3 linked regions of the Prosthecomicrobium sp. N25 genome follow. The protein of the gene in region 3 binds, or shares a complex with, the protein of the main gene of each other region. Links are inferred from orthologs where the notes say so. Each region holds a gene or a part of one and is shown on either strand. Other genes may lie near its edges.

Evidence for each region.
Region 1: the proteins of secY (region 3) and secA are in contact, whole or in part, in a crystal structure (PDB 3DIN), measured with the Thermotoga maritima proteins. The link is inferred for Prosthecomicrobium sp. N25 from one-to-one orthologs. Residues at the interface, in WP_004081795.1 of Thermotoga maritima: Glu108, Gly109, Glu110, Glu111, Ala236, Glu237, Arg238, Arg239, Ile240, Thr241, Ile242, Gln243, Tyr244, Ala245, Arg246, Arg247, Val248, Thr249, Gly250, Arg251, Arg252, Val253, Tyr254, Gly256, Ala257, Ser258, Thr259, Tyr260, Leu261, Pro262; in WP_004082002.1 of Thermotoga maritima: Glu261, Ala262, Arg263, Lys300, Ala301, Arg302, Thr303, Ile304, Ile305, Leu323, Tyr324, Asp325, Pro326, Val329, Ser330, Tyr333, Ile336, Lys340, Phe345, Val349, Glu363, Phe364, Tyr374, Ser375, Gly376, Gly377, Glu393, Ile395, Thr482, Ser483.
Region 2: secY (region 3) and secG share a complex: the UniProt entries of both Escherichia coli proteins name them as parts of the sec protein translocase complex. The link is inferred for Prosthecomicrobium sp. N25 from one-to-one orthologs.

What each region holds. Positions count from the first base shown.
Region 1 is NZ_JBBCAT010000002.1:890,423-895,062, forward strand. Bases 726-4,148 are described here. They hold secA (preprotein translocase subunit SecA), read right to left. Parts: upstream 3,809-4,148; coding sequence 926-3,808; downstream 726-925. Outside these bases: WBG79_RS18975 (TadE/TadG family type IV pilus assembly protein), read right to left, coding at 1-705; WBG79_RS18985 (peptidylprolyl isomerase), read left to right, coding at 4,155-4,640. UniProt on the Escherichia coli protein: Required for protein export, interacts with the SecYEG preprotein conducting channel.
Region 2 is NZ_JBBCAT010000001.1:2,943,318-2,947,246, reverse strand. What follows is about bases 454-3,165. They hold secG (preprotein translocase subunit SecG), read left to right. Parts: upstream 454-1,469; coding sequence 1,470-1,862; downstream 1,863-3,165. Other genes in these bases: WBG79_RS13385 (CTP synthase), read left to right, coding at 2,095-3,165; tpiA (triose-phosphate isomerase), read left to right, coding at 536-1,282. Also shown: WBG79_RS13400 (peptidylprolyl isomerase), read right to left, coding at 1-292; more of WBG79_RS13385, read left to right, coding at 3,166-3,723; WBG79_RS13380 (hypothetical protein), read right to left, coding at 3,736-3,882. UniProt on the Escherichia coli protein: Subunit of the protein translocation channel SecYEG. Overexpression of some hybrid proteins has been thought to jam the protein secretion apparatus resulting in cell death; while this may be true it also results in FtsH-mediated degradation of SecY.
Region 3 is NZ_JBBCAT010000004.1:224,605-228,819, reverse strand. What follows is about bases 958-3,955. They hold secY (preprotein translocase subunit SecY), read right to left. Parts: upstream 3,124-3,955; coding sequence 1,792-3,123; downstream 958-1,791. Other genes in these bases: rpmD (50S ribosomal protein L30), read right to left, coding at 3,711-3,902; rplO (50S ribosomal protein L15), read right to left, coding at 3,212-3,691; WBG79_RS23280 (adenylate kinase), read right to left, coding at 1,217-1,795. Outside these bases: rpsK (30S ribosomal protein S11), read right to left, coding at 77-466; rpsM (30S ribosomal protein S13), read right to left, coding at 539-907; rpsE (30S ribosomal protein S5), read right to left, coding at 3,987-4,215. UniProt on the Escherichia coli protein: The central subunit of the protein translocation channel SecYEG. Consists of two halves formed by TMs 1-5 and 6-10.

The sequences.
Region 1 (4,640 bases), on a different replicon or contig from region 3:
GTAGCTCGACAGCGGGTCGGCCAAGGGCTGGCAGTACTGGCCCGGGACCGAGACCGTCTTGGCGCCGTTGACGACGACCTCTCCGGCCGAGCAGAGGAGGTCGAAGTCGGAGACGGAGCTGCCCTGGAAGACCACGGAGCGCTTCGTGCCCGAGTTGGACCAGACCGCGCAGCCCTTGGCCGTGAAGGTCGCGTCGCCCGAGAACAGAATGCCCGGGTTGCCGCCCGGGTCCAGGGCGAGGATGCAGATCTTGCCCTTGGACGAATCCGCCTTGGCGCCGCTCGCCGCTCCCAGGTCGACGTTGGTGATGCCGAGCAGGCCGGCGAAGCCGATGATGCCCTTGTCGGCGAGCGAGACGGACACGCCCTTGGCGGCGGAGTCGACCGCGATGGTCGGGACCAAGTTCGGCTCGGTCGCGGCGATCACCGCCTTGGCGGCTGCGGTCGCGGCCTCCACCCTGGCGGAGGTGGTTGTGTAGCGGCTGTCGTTGAAGACCGCCGCCGCGGCGAGAGACGCCGCGTCCGAGGCGTTCTGCAGCCTCTGGCGCTGGCTCTCCCAGACCGCCTTGTCGATGGCGATGCCGGCAAGGCCGATGACCATCGGCATCAACAGGCCGAACGTCATGGCGACGTTGCCGCGCCGGTCACGAAGGAAGTCTCTGATCAGGCCTGACAGCGTCATGGCGGCCCCCTTGTGGTTCTCCATGACGCCACTCTAGGGGTAAAATTCCAAGCAAAGGTTCAGACGGACATCGCATTTAGAAATTGTTATACCCGGAATACATCTGCAATTCTAATTTTGAAATCTAATCAATTTCCGTAAGGCGATGTCAACTTCCGAAATTTCAGAAAATTGTAATCAATGAAAATGAAAACCCGCCGGACGGGCCGGCGGGCGAGGCTTGATCGGGACGGATCGGCCGCGGTCAGGCGACCAGGCTGCCGTGGCAGTGCTTGAACTTCTTGCCCGAGCCGCAGGGGCAGGGCGCGTTCCTGCTGACATTGCCCCAGGTGGCCGGGTCCTTCGGGTCGACGGCCTGCGCGGCGAAGCTCGCCGGCGTGGCGCTGCCCGAGAGGCCGGCCGCGAAGGCGCCGGCATCGGCGGCGGCGAATTCGTCGCGGCCGGTCAGCGGATCGATGTGGTGGGCCTGCATGGGCGGCAGTTCACCGCCGGTGAAGCCCGGGGGCGGCTCCTGCTGCTGGACGACCTCGACGCGCATCATCTGGCCGGTGACCGCCTGGCGCAGGTTGGTCAGCATGGCCTCGAAGAGCGTGAACGCCTCGGTCTTGTACTCGTTCAGCGGGTCGCGCTGGGCGTAGCCGCGGAAGCCGATCACCTGGCGCAGGTGGTCCAGGGTGACGAGGTGCTCGCGCCAGAGATGGTCGAGGGTCTGCAGAAGCACGGCCTTCTCGATATAGGCCATCATCTCGTCGCCGAAGCGCGCGACCTTGTCGTCCATGACCGTGTCGGCCGCCTTGGTGATGCGCTCCTGCACCTCCTCGTCGGCGATGCCCTCCTCCTTGGCCCATTCGTCGACCGGCAGGTCGAGGGCGACGTGCTCGCGGACGTCGGCCTTGAGGCCCTCGACGTCCCACTGCTCCGGATAGGCGTTCTCGGGGATGTGCTTGCGGACCAGGTCGGCGATGACGTCGTGGCGCATGCCGCCCACCGTTTCGCGGACGTTGTCGCCGGTCATGAGCTCGACACGCTGGTCGAAGACGACGCGGCGCTGGTCGTTCATGACGTTGTCGAACTTCAGGAGATTCTTGCGGATGTCGAAGTTGCGGGCCTCGACCTTCTGCTGGGCCTTCTCGAGCGCCTTGTTGATCCAGGGATGGATGATGGCCTCGCCCTCCTTCAGGCCGAGCTTCTGCAGCATGCCGTCCATGCGGTCGGTGCCGAAGATGCGCATCAGGTCGTCCTGGAGGGACAGGAAGAACTTGGACCGGCCGGGGTCGCCCTGGCGGCCGGACCGGCCGCGCAGCTGGTTGTCGATGCGGCGGCTCTCGTGGCGCTCGGTGCCGATGATATAGAGGCCGCCCGGGCGGGTGACGGTCTTGCCCTTGCCGCCCTCGACCTCGACCTCGTCGGTGGCGTTCAGCACGATGTCGCGGAAGCGCTCGACCTCGGCCTTGATCTCCGCGATCCTGGCGACCTTGGCGGCCTCGTCCTCGATGCCGGCGATCTCCTGGGCGACGCGCATCTCGACGTTGCCGCCGAGCTTGATGTCGGTGCCGCGGCCGGCCATGTTGGTGGCGATCGTGATCGCGCCGGGCACGCCGGCCTCGGCGACGATATAGGCCTCCTGCTCGTGGAAGCGGGCGTTCAGCACGGCGAAGAGCTTGGACGGCTTGCCGGTGCGGGCGGCCTCGTAGAGCTTCTCGAGCGCCTTGGGGTCGGCGAAGTCGATCTGCCGGTAGCCTTCCTGCTTCAGCATCTCGGCTACCAGCTCGGACTTCTCGATCGAGGCCGTGCCGACCAGCACCGGCTGCAGGCGCTTGTGGGCGCGGTCGATCTCGGTCAGGACGGCGCGGTACTTCTCGTCGGCCGTCCGGTAAACCTCGTCGTCCTCGTCGACGCGCTGGACAGGCAGGTTGGTCGGGATCTCGACGACCTCGAGGCCGTAGATGTCCATGAACTCGTCGGCCTCGGTCAGGGCCGTGCCGGTCATGCCGGCGAGCTTGCCGTACATGCGGAAATAGTTCTGGAAGGTGATCGACGCGAGGGTCTGGTTCTCCGGCTGGATGCGGACGCGCTCCTTGGCCTCCAGGGCCTGGTGCAGGCCCTCGGAGTAGCGCCGGCCCGGCATCATGCGGCCGGTGAACTCGTCGATGATGACGACCTCGTCGTTGCGGACGATGTAGTCCTTGTCGCGCTGGAACAGCGAGTGGGCGCGCAGCGCCTGGTTGACGTGGTGGACGACCGTGACGTTCTCGACGTCGTAGAGGTTCTCGCCCTTCAGGAGCCCAGCCGCGCCGAGCATCTGCTCAAGGCGCTCCATGCCGGCCTCGGTGAAGCTGGCGGTGCGCTGCTTCTCGTCGATCTCGTAGTCCTCCTTCGCCTTCAGCTGGGGAATGAAGACGTCGATGGCGGTGTAGAGGTCCGAGCGGTCGTCGAGCGGGCCGGAGATGATGAGCGGCGTGCGGGCCTCGTCCACCAGGATCGAGTCGACCTCGTCGACGATCGCGTAGGGGTGGCCGCGCTGGACCATCTGGGCGACGTCGTATTTCATATTGTCGCGCAGGTAGTCGAAGCCGAGTTCGTTGTTGGTCGCGTAGGTCACGTCGCAGGCGTAGGCCGCGGCGCGCTCCTCGTCGGAGAGGCCGTGCACGATGACGCCGACCGTGAGGCCGAGGAAGTTGTAGATCTGGCCCATCCACTCGGCGTCGCGCTTGGCCAGGTAGTCGTTGACGGTGACCACGTGGACGCCCTTGCCGGCGAGCGCGTTGAGGTAAACGGGCAGCGTGGCGACCAGGGTCTTGCCCTCGCCGGTCCGCATCTCCGAGATCTTTCCCTCGTGCAGCACCATGCCGCCGATCATCTGGACGTCGTAGTGGCGCTGGCCGAGGGCGCGCTTGGCGGCCTCGCGGACGGTCGCGAAGGCGGGGACCAGCAGGTCGTCGAGCTCGGCGCCGTTCTTCAGGTCCTCGCGGAACTGGACGGTGCGGGCGCGCAGGGCGTCGTCGGACAGCGCCGCCAGCTCGTTCTCGAGTCCGTTGATCGCCTCGACGCGCGGGCGGTAGGCCTTGACCTTGCGGTCGTTCGAAGAGCCGAACAGCTTCTTGGCGAGAGCACCGAGCCCGAGCATGGGGGCCTTTCCTTGGAACCTTGAGAACGACGAAGACCGGCCGGCGCGGAGTCTGCGCCCGCGCGGCCGCGCATGGAACTAGCATGTCCGGAAGGCGCCCCCATGGCCCGGCCGATCCTTCCGGCCCCCCGGATCGTCAACTCTCCGTGCGCACGCGAGGGGCGGCGGAGGCGGGGAGCTCGGCACGCGAGCCCGACCCCGTCGGGAACGGGGGGCTGGCGAGAGATAAGAGCCACCCTCCCAGTTGTCAACGCTGCGGCTTTGGACCAATGTCCGCACCGAATTCCACGGCCTCGCCCCAATCGTCTGCGAGGTCCGGGCGTCAGACCCACCGAAGGAAACACCGATGTCGAAGGCAACGAGAAACACGATCCTGGCCGGCATCCTCGCCGCCACCGCCCTGGTCGGCGGCGCGGCCGCGGCGCAGGACAAGCCGGTCGCGACCGTGGACGGCAAGCCGGTCACCGAGCAGGAACTCGCGCAGGTCATGGGCAACATGTCCCAGCAGCTCGCGCAACTTCCCGAGGGCGCGCGCCGGCGGGCGGCCCTGGACCGGCTCATCGACATGAAGATCCTGGCCGCCGCCGCCGACAAGGACGGGCTCGGCAATTCTGACGATTTCAAGCGGCGGCTCGACGCTGTGCGCCAGCAGCTGCTCATCAACGAATACATCCGCGTGAAGGTCGACGCGGCCGTGACCGACGCGATGGTCAAGGCGCGCTACGACAAGGACGCGGCCGCCTTCACGCCGCCGGAGGAGACCCGGGCTCGTCACATCCTGGTGAAGAGCCGGGACGAGGCGGCCGGCATCATCGCCGACCTGGGCAAGGGC
Region 2 (3,929 bases), on a different replicon or contig from region 3:
GCGTGGCGTCCGAGATCATCCGGTTGAGAAGCTGGTTCGGCAGTCCCGCGCGCAGCGCCTCGTCGCGCGAGATGGGCCGGCCGCGCTGCCGGCCGATCTGGTCGATCTGCCGGCGATAGTTGGTATCGAACTCGACGGCGCTGATCTTCGTGTGCCCCACCTCGGCGACCGTGGTGGAGCCGAAGCCGCGGAACACGTCGGCGATGCCCCAGACGCCGAAGCTCACGATCAGGAAGGCGAGGAGGATCTTGGAGACCCATCCGGAGGCACTGCGGCGCAGGACGTCGAGCATGGAGGCGGAACCGGTTCCTGAGGGGGATGCCGCCGGCCCGGCTGGGACCACTCTTTCCGGCATCCGTCGACCTGCGGGAGGGCCCCCGCGAGCGGCGCGGACTATAGGGAGAGCGTCCGGCGAGAGCAAGGCGGGCAAACGACCCGGAACCGCGCCGCCGGCCGCCGAAAAGCGGGCTCGCGCCGCCGTCCCGCTTCTGCTACCGAACCGCCGCTGGCCCGCAGGGAAGAAGGAGCGCGTCGAATGAAGCCGCTGGTCGCCGGGAACTGGAAGATGAACGGGCTCAGGGCCGCCGCCGCGGAGCTCCGCGCCATGGCCGAGGGCTACGACGCCGCGCTCTCCGCCGAGGTCGATCTCATGGTCTGCCCGCCCGCGACCCTCCTCGCGCTCTTCGCCGAGACGGCCGCCGGCACCGGCATCGCCATCGGCGGACAGGACTGCCATCCCAAGTCGTCCGGCGCCCATACGGGCGACATCGCCGCCGAGATGATCCGCGACGCCGGCGGGACGGCGGTCATCGTCGGCCATTCGGAGCGGCGCACCGACCACGGCGAGACGGACGCCACCGTCAAGGCGAAGGCCGAGGCGGCCTTTCGGGCGGGCCTCGCGGCGATCGTCTGCGTCGGCGAGACCCGGGCCGAGCGCGAGGCCGGCAAGGCCCTCGAGGTGGTCGGCGGCCAGCTCGCCGGGTCCCTGCCGGACGGTGCCACCGCGGAGACCCTCGTCGTCGCCTACGAGCCCGTCTGGGCCATCGGCACCGGCCTCACCCCGACCGCCGCCGACGTGGCGGAGATGCACGCCTTCATCCGCGAGCGGCTGGTCGCGACGCTGGGCGGGGCCGGGCGCGGGGTGCGCATCCTCTATGGCGGCTCGGTGAAGCCCTCCAACGCGACCGAACTTCTCTCCGTCGACAACGTGAACGGCGCGCTCGTCGGCGGCGCGAGCCTCAAGGCGGCGGACTTCCTGGGGATCGCGGGCGCCTACCGGTGACGGCCCTTCGGTCCGGCGCTCTGGCCTTCGTGGAAAAGCTCGTGTAAGACGGCCCCCGAATTTGCGCCGCCGTTCGCGGCTCCCCATGTGAGCGTCTGGACGGGCCGGTCACGGTCCGGCCGGACGCTTTCGGCTTGCACAATCGTCCGCCGCGGCCCTGCCGTGCGCGGAGACATCTGGGCGATCGATGGAAACCGTTATCATCGTCATTCATCTGATGGTCGTTTCGGCGCTCGTGGGCGTCGTGCTCCTGCAGCGCTCGGAGGGCGGCGCCCTCGGCATGGGCGGCGGGGGCGGCGGCCTCATGTCATCCCGCGGCACCGCCAACGTGCTGACCCGTGCCACCGCCATTCTGGCGACGGCCTTCTTCGTGACCTCCCTGGTGCTGGCCATCCTCGCCGGCGGCCATACCGAGCGGCCGTCCTCCATCCTCGACCGCGCCGCTCCGCCGGCCGGGCAGGGTGCGCCGGCCGCCCCGGGCACGCCGGCTCCCGCCGCGCCGGGCCAGGGCGGCGGCATCCTCGACCAGCTGCAGCAGCTCCAGCGCCCGGCCGCGCCGGCCCCGGCGCCGCAGCAGTGAACCACGGGCGGCGCCGGCAGACGGCGCCGCTTCTTCTTCGGGCGCGGCAGCGCGCCGGCGGGCGCGGGCAGGGACGGGCCGTTCGGGCCACCCCCCACGCGCCCCGTGACATGAGATCGCCGGGACGTCGCGCCGGGGCCGGGAAGGTCCGCCGGGGATGTCCACTGTTTTGTTGCGCAGTGGCTTGCCGCCGTTTTGCGAATCGGCCGGCCGCCAGATAGGGTCGAGGTCCATGGCGCGGTACGTCTTCATCACCGGCGGCGTGGTTTCCTCCCTGGGCAAGGGCTTGGCTTCCGCCGCTCTCGGCGCGGCCTTGCAGGCACGCGGCTACAAGGTCCGGCTCCGGAAGCTGGACCCCTACCTCAACGTCGATCCCGGCACGATGTCGCCGTACCAGCACGGTGAGTGCTTCGTGACGGACGACGGCGCCGAGACCGATCTCGACCTCGGCCACTACGAGCGCTTCACCGGCCGTCCCGCGAACAAGCAGGACAACATCACCACGGGCCGGATCTACCAGGACATCATCGCCAAGGAACGGCGTGGCGACTATCTCGGAGGCACCGTCCAGGTGATCCCGCACGTGACGGACGCCATCAAGGAGTTCGTGGTCGCCGGCAACGAGGGCTACGACTTCGTGCTGGTCGAGATCGGCGGGACGGTCGGCGACATCGAAGGCCTGCCCTTCTTCGAGGCGATCCGCCAGCTCGGCAACGACCTGCCGCGCGGACACGCCGTCTACATCCACCTGACGCTGATGCCCTACATCCCGAGCGCGGGTGAGCTGAAGACCAAGCCGACCCAGCATTCGGTGAAGGAGCTGCGCTCCATCGGCATCCAGCCCGACATCCTGCTCGTGCGGGCCGACCGCGAGATCCCGGAATCGGAGCGCAAGAAGCTCTCGCTCTTCTGCAACGTGCGCCCCTCGGCCGTGATCCAGGCGCTCGACGTGGCCTCCATCTACGACGTCCCGATCGCCTATCACCGGGAGGGTCTCGACGACGAGGTTCTGGCGGCCTTCGGGATCACGGGCGCGCCGAAGCCCGACCTGTCGCGCTGGGAGAGCATCTCCGACCGCATCCACAACCCGGAGGGCGAGGTCACCATCGCGGTGATCGGCAAGTACACGGGGCTGAAGGACGCCTACAAGTCGCTGATCGAGGCGCTGACCCACGGCGGCATCGCCAACAAGGTCAAGGTCAAGATCGACTGGATCGAATCGGAGGTCTTCGAGAAGGAGGACCCGGCACCGTTCCTCGAGCACGTGCACGGCATCCTGGTTCCCGGCGGATTCGGCAAGCGCGGCACGGAGGGCAAGATCGCGGCCGCCGGCTATGCTCGCAGGCGCGGCATTCCCTATTTCGGCATCTGCTTCGGCATGCAGATGGCGGTCATCGAGGCGGCGCGCAATCTGGCCGGCGTGACGGAGGCGAACTCAACCGAGTTCGGTCCGTGTTCGGAGCCCGTGGTCGGCCTCCTGACCGAGTGGCTGCAGGGCAACGAGCTGCAGCGCCGCTCCGAGGGCGGCGACCTCGGCGGCACCATGCGGCTCGGTGCCTACCGGGCCCGGCTCGCGCCCGGCAGCCTGATCTCGTCCATCTACGGCGCGACCGAGATCCTGGAGCGCCACCGCCACCGCTACGAGGTGAACATCGCCTACCGCGATCGGCTGGAGGCCAAGGGGATGTCCTTCGCGGGCATGTCGCCCGACGGCGTCCTGCCGGAGACGGTCGAGCTCAAGGACCATCCCTGGTTCGTCGGTGTCCAGTACCACCCCGAACTGAAGAGCCGCCCCTTCGAGCCGCACCCGCTCTTCACCTCCTTCATCAGTGCGGCGATGGAGCAGAGCCGGCTCGTCTGACGGCCGGCCCGCTCACAGCATCGCCAGCACGAACTGGATCACGGGCTTCGCCGGCGCATTGACGGCGACCGGATGCGCGGCCGCGAACACCGCCGAGAAGAACCCGAAGAACCCGCCGTAGATCGCCCCGCCCGCCGCCACGTACCTGATCGCGTTCATCGTCCCGTCTCCCGTCCCCGGCGGCCGGCTCGTGCCGCCATCTGGGG
Region 3 (4,215 bases):
GAGGATCCCGATGCGCCGTCCGCCTTGACGAGGGCCGCAGGTTACGCGCGGCCGAACGACGGTTCGTCCAATCCGGTCAGACGCGGCGCCGCTTGCGCGGGCGGCATCCGTTGTGCGGGATCGGGGTCACGTCGCGGATCGAGGTGACCACGAAGCCCGCCGCCTGCAACGCCCGGAGCGCCGACTCGCGGCCCGAACCGGGACCGCGCACCTCGACCTCGATCGTGCGCATGCCGTGCTCCTGGGCCTTGCGCGCGCACTCCTCGGCCGCGACCTGCGCCGCGAACGGGGTCGACTTGCGCGAGCCCTTGAAGCCGTTGGCACCGGCCGACGACCAGGCGATGGTGTTGCCCTGGGCGTCGGTGATCGTGATCATGGTGTTGTTGAACGTGGAGTTCACGTGGGCGACGCCGGAGGAGATGTTCTTCCGCTCACGGCGCTTCACGCGCTGCGCTTCCTTGGCCATGTGGCTGATCCTTGAACTTCGTCGGGAGCCGACGGCCGGCGGCGCTCGCGCGCGGCCGGTCCCGCCCCGTCCTTACTTCTTCTTGCCGGCGATCGCCTTGGCGGGACCCTTGCGGGTCCGCGCGTTGGTGTGCGTCCGCTGTCCGCGCACCGGCAGGCCGCGACGATGGCGCAGGCCGCGGTAGCAGCCGAGGTCCATCAGGCGCTTGATGTTCATCGCGACTTCGCGGCGAAGGTCACCCTCCACCATGTAGTCGCGGTCGATCACTTCGCGGATCTGCAGCACCTCGGCGTCCGAGAGCTCGTTGACCCGGCGCTCGGGCTGGATCCGGACCTTGTCCATGATCTCCTGAGCCTTCCGCGGGCCGATCCCGTGGATGTACTGAAGCGCAATGACCACGCGCTTGTTCGTCGGAATGTTCACGCCTGCAATGCGGGCCACGGCAGTCCTCTCCAGTCGATCGGGTCGTCCGGGGACGACCACGTTCCTGAGCCTCGTCCAGGCCCGAAGGGGTCGCACACAAGACGACGAGACCGGTGCCGGTCCCCCTCGGGGCCCCGACGCCGATCGCATGGATGTCGCGATTGAGGGTCGGGATATAGAGATTCCACGAGCGGGCGTCAACCCGTCCGGGGTATCCAGCCGCCCGCCGCCGGACGCCCCGCGAGGGGGCCGCTCCGGCGCCGGGCCGATCGTCGTCGGACGCCCTCCTGCGCGGCCGCGCCGCCGGTCCCTCGACCGGCGGCCGCCTCAGCCGAGGATCGTCTCGATGTCCTTCGTCACCGCGTCGATCGGCTTCATCCCGTCGACGGTCCTGAGTTCGCCCGTCCCCGCGTAGTAGGACGACAGGGGCGCGGTCTTCTCGCGGAACTCCACGAGGCGCTTCTTGAAGCTTTCCGGGTTGTCGTCCGCACGGACCTGCCCGCCCGCCGCGATCGTTTCCCGGACACGGGTCTCCATCCGCCGGACGAGCGCGTCCTCGTCCACCTTGAGCTCGATCACCGCGTCGAGCTTCATGCCCTTGGAGGCCAGCATCCGGGTCAGCGCCTCGGCCTGCGGCACCGTCCGCGGGAAGCCGTCCAGGATGAAGCCCTTCTGGCAGTCCGCCTGATCGATCCGGTCCGCGACCACGCCGACCACGATGTCGTCGGAGACGAGCTGGCCGGCGTCCATGACCGCCTTGGCCTTGAGCCCCACCTCGGTTCCCGCCTTCACGGCCGCCCGCAGCATGTCGCCGGTCGAGAGCTGCACGATGCCGTGCTTCTCGACGAGCCGCTGTGCCTGGGTCCCCTTCCCGGCCCCCGGAGGCCCGAGCAGGATCAGTCTCATTTCCGTCCCCCTTTCAGCTTCGCCCGCTTGATCAGACCTTCGTACTGGTGGGCGAGCAGATGTCCCTGGATTTGCGACACCGTGTCCATGGTCACCGAGACCACGATCAGCAGCGACGTGCCCCCGAAATAGAACGGGACGCCGGTCCAGGAAATGAGGAATTCGGGTAAGAGACAAACGACGGTGATGTACATCGCGCCGACGACGGTGATACGGGTCAGCACGTAGTCGATGTATTCGGCGGTGCGCTCGCCCGGCCGGATGCCGGGGATGAAGCCGCCGTGCTTCTTCAGATTGTCGGCCGTGTCGGTCGGGTTGAACACGATCGCGGTGTAGAAGAAGCAGAAGAAGATGATCAGCGCCGCGTAGAGCACCATGTAGGCCGGCTGGCCGTGCCCCAGGAACGCGGTCACGCTGGTCAGCCACCCGCCCGCCTGGCCCGCCTGGAAGTTGGCGACTGTCGCCGGCACCAGGAGCAGCGAGGAGGCGAAGATCGGCGGGATGACGCCCGAGGTGTTCAGCTTCAGCGGCAGGTGCGACGACTGCCCCTGCATGATCTGATTGCCGACCTGGCGCTTCGGATACTGGATCAGGAGCCGGCGCTGCGCGCGCTCCATGAACACGATGAAGGCGATGACGACGACGGCCAGCACGATGATGCCGAGGATCGCGCCCGTCGAGATCGCGCCCTGCCGGCCGAGCTCGAGGGTGCCCGCGATCGCCCGCGGCAGCTCCGCCACGATGCCCGCGAAGATGATGAGCGAGATGCCGTTGCCGATGCCCCGCGACGTGATCTGCTCGCCGAGCCACATCAGGAACATGGTGCCGCCGAGCAGGGTCAGCACGGTCGAGACACGGAAGAACAGGCCCGGGTCGGCGACCACGTTGGTCGAGCCCTCGAGGCCGACCGAGATGCCGTAGGCCTGGAAGACGGCCAGGATCACGGTCAGGTAGCGCGTGTACTGGTTCAGCTGCTTGCGGCCCGACTCGCCCTCCTTCTTCATCGCCTCGAAGGACGGCAGCACCGTCGTGAGCAGCTGGACGATGATCGAGGCCGAGATGTAGGGCATGATCCCGAGCGCGAAGATCGCCATGCGGCCGACCGCGCCGCCCGAGAACATGTTGAAGAGGCCGATGATGCCCGTCTGGGCATTGTGGAAGGCCTGCGACAGCGCCGTGGGATTGATGCCCGGCAGCGGCAGGTAGGTCCCGAGGCGGTAGACGAGCAGCGCGCCGAGGGTGAACCAGATGCGCTTCTTGAGTTCCTCGGCCTTGGCGAAGGCACCCCAATTGAGGTTCGCTGCGAGTTGTTCAGCTGCCGAAGCCATTCGCCTCTCCGATTGCCAGGATGCCCGCCCCGAGACGGGAAACCGGGGCCGCCTCAGGAAGCGGCCCCGGTCGTGTTCGCCTTCGGTGTCACGCCTCGGCGGCGGCCTGCGCCAGGAGCGCCACGACCTTGCCGCCGGCCTTCTCGACCGCCTCGGCCGCCGGCTTCGACGCGCCGGCCACCTCGAAGGTGACGGCGGCGGTCAGTTCGCCGGGCCCGAGAAGGCGGACGCCGTCCTTGACGCGCCGGATGATCCCGGCGGCCTTGAGGGCCTCCGCGGTCACGGTCGCCTTCGGATCGAGCTTGCCGGCCTCGATCGCGGCCTGCACCTTCGCCAGGCTGACCTCGTTGAGGTCGAGGCGGAAGATGTTGTTGAAGCCGCGCTTCGGCAGGCGCCGGTGCAGCGGCATCTGGCCGCCCTCGAAGCCGTTGATGGCCACGCCGCGGCGCGCCTTCTGGCCCTTGACGCCCTTGCCCGAGGTCTTGCCCAGGCCCGAGCCGATGCCGCGGCCGAGCCGCTTGCCGGCCTTGACGGCGCCGGGGTTGTCGCTGATCTGGTTCAGCTTCATGGGGATCGATCCCTAAATCTCACTCGTCCACGACGCGGACGAGATGCTGCACCTTGGCGATCATGCCCCGCACCTGAGGAGAGTCCTTCAGGGTGGAACGGCGATGCCGCTTGTTGAGGCCGAGGCCGATCAGCGTGGCCCGCTGGTCGCCGGGACGGCGGCTCGGGCTGCCGGTCTGCTCGACCGTGACGGTCTTGTCGGTGGTCGACATTGGGACGATCCCCGTGTTTCTTCAGCTATGGACGAGGCCGCCCTGGTTCAAGCGGCCCCGGCTCTGTCAGTGATCGCCGGACGGTCAGGCTTCTGCGCCCGCGTCGACACCCTCTTCGCGGCGCCGCGCCTGCAGGGCCGAGACCTTGATGCCGCGGCGCGCCGCGACCGAGCGCGGGCTGTCCTCGTGCTTCAGGGCGTCGAAGGTCGCGCGCACCATGTTGTAGGGGTTCGACGAACCGAGCGACTTCGCCACCACGTCCTGGACGCCGAGCGTCTCGAACACGGCGCGCATCGGGCCGCCCGCGATGATG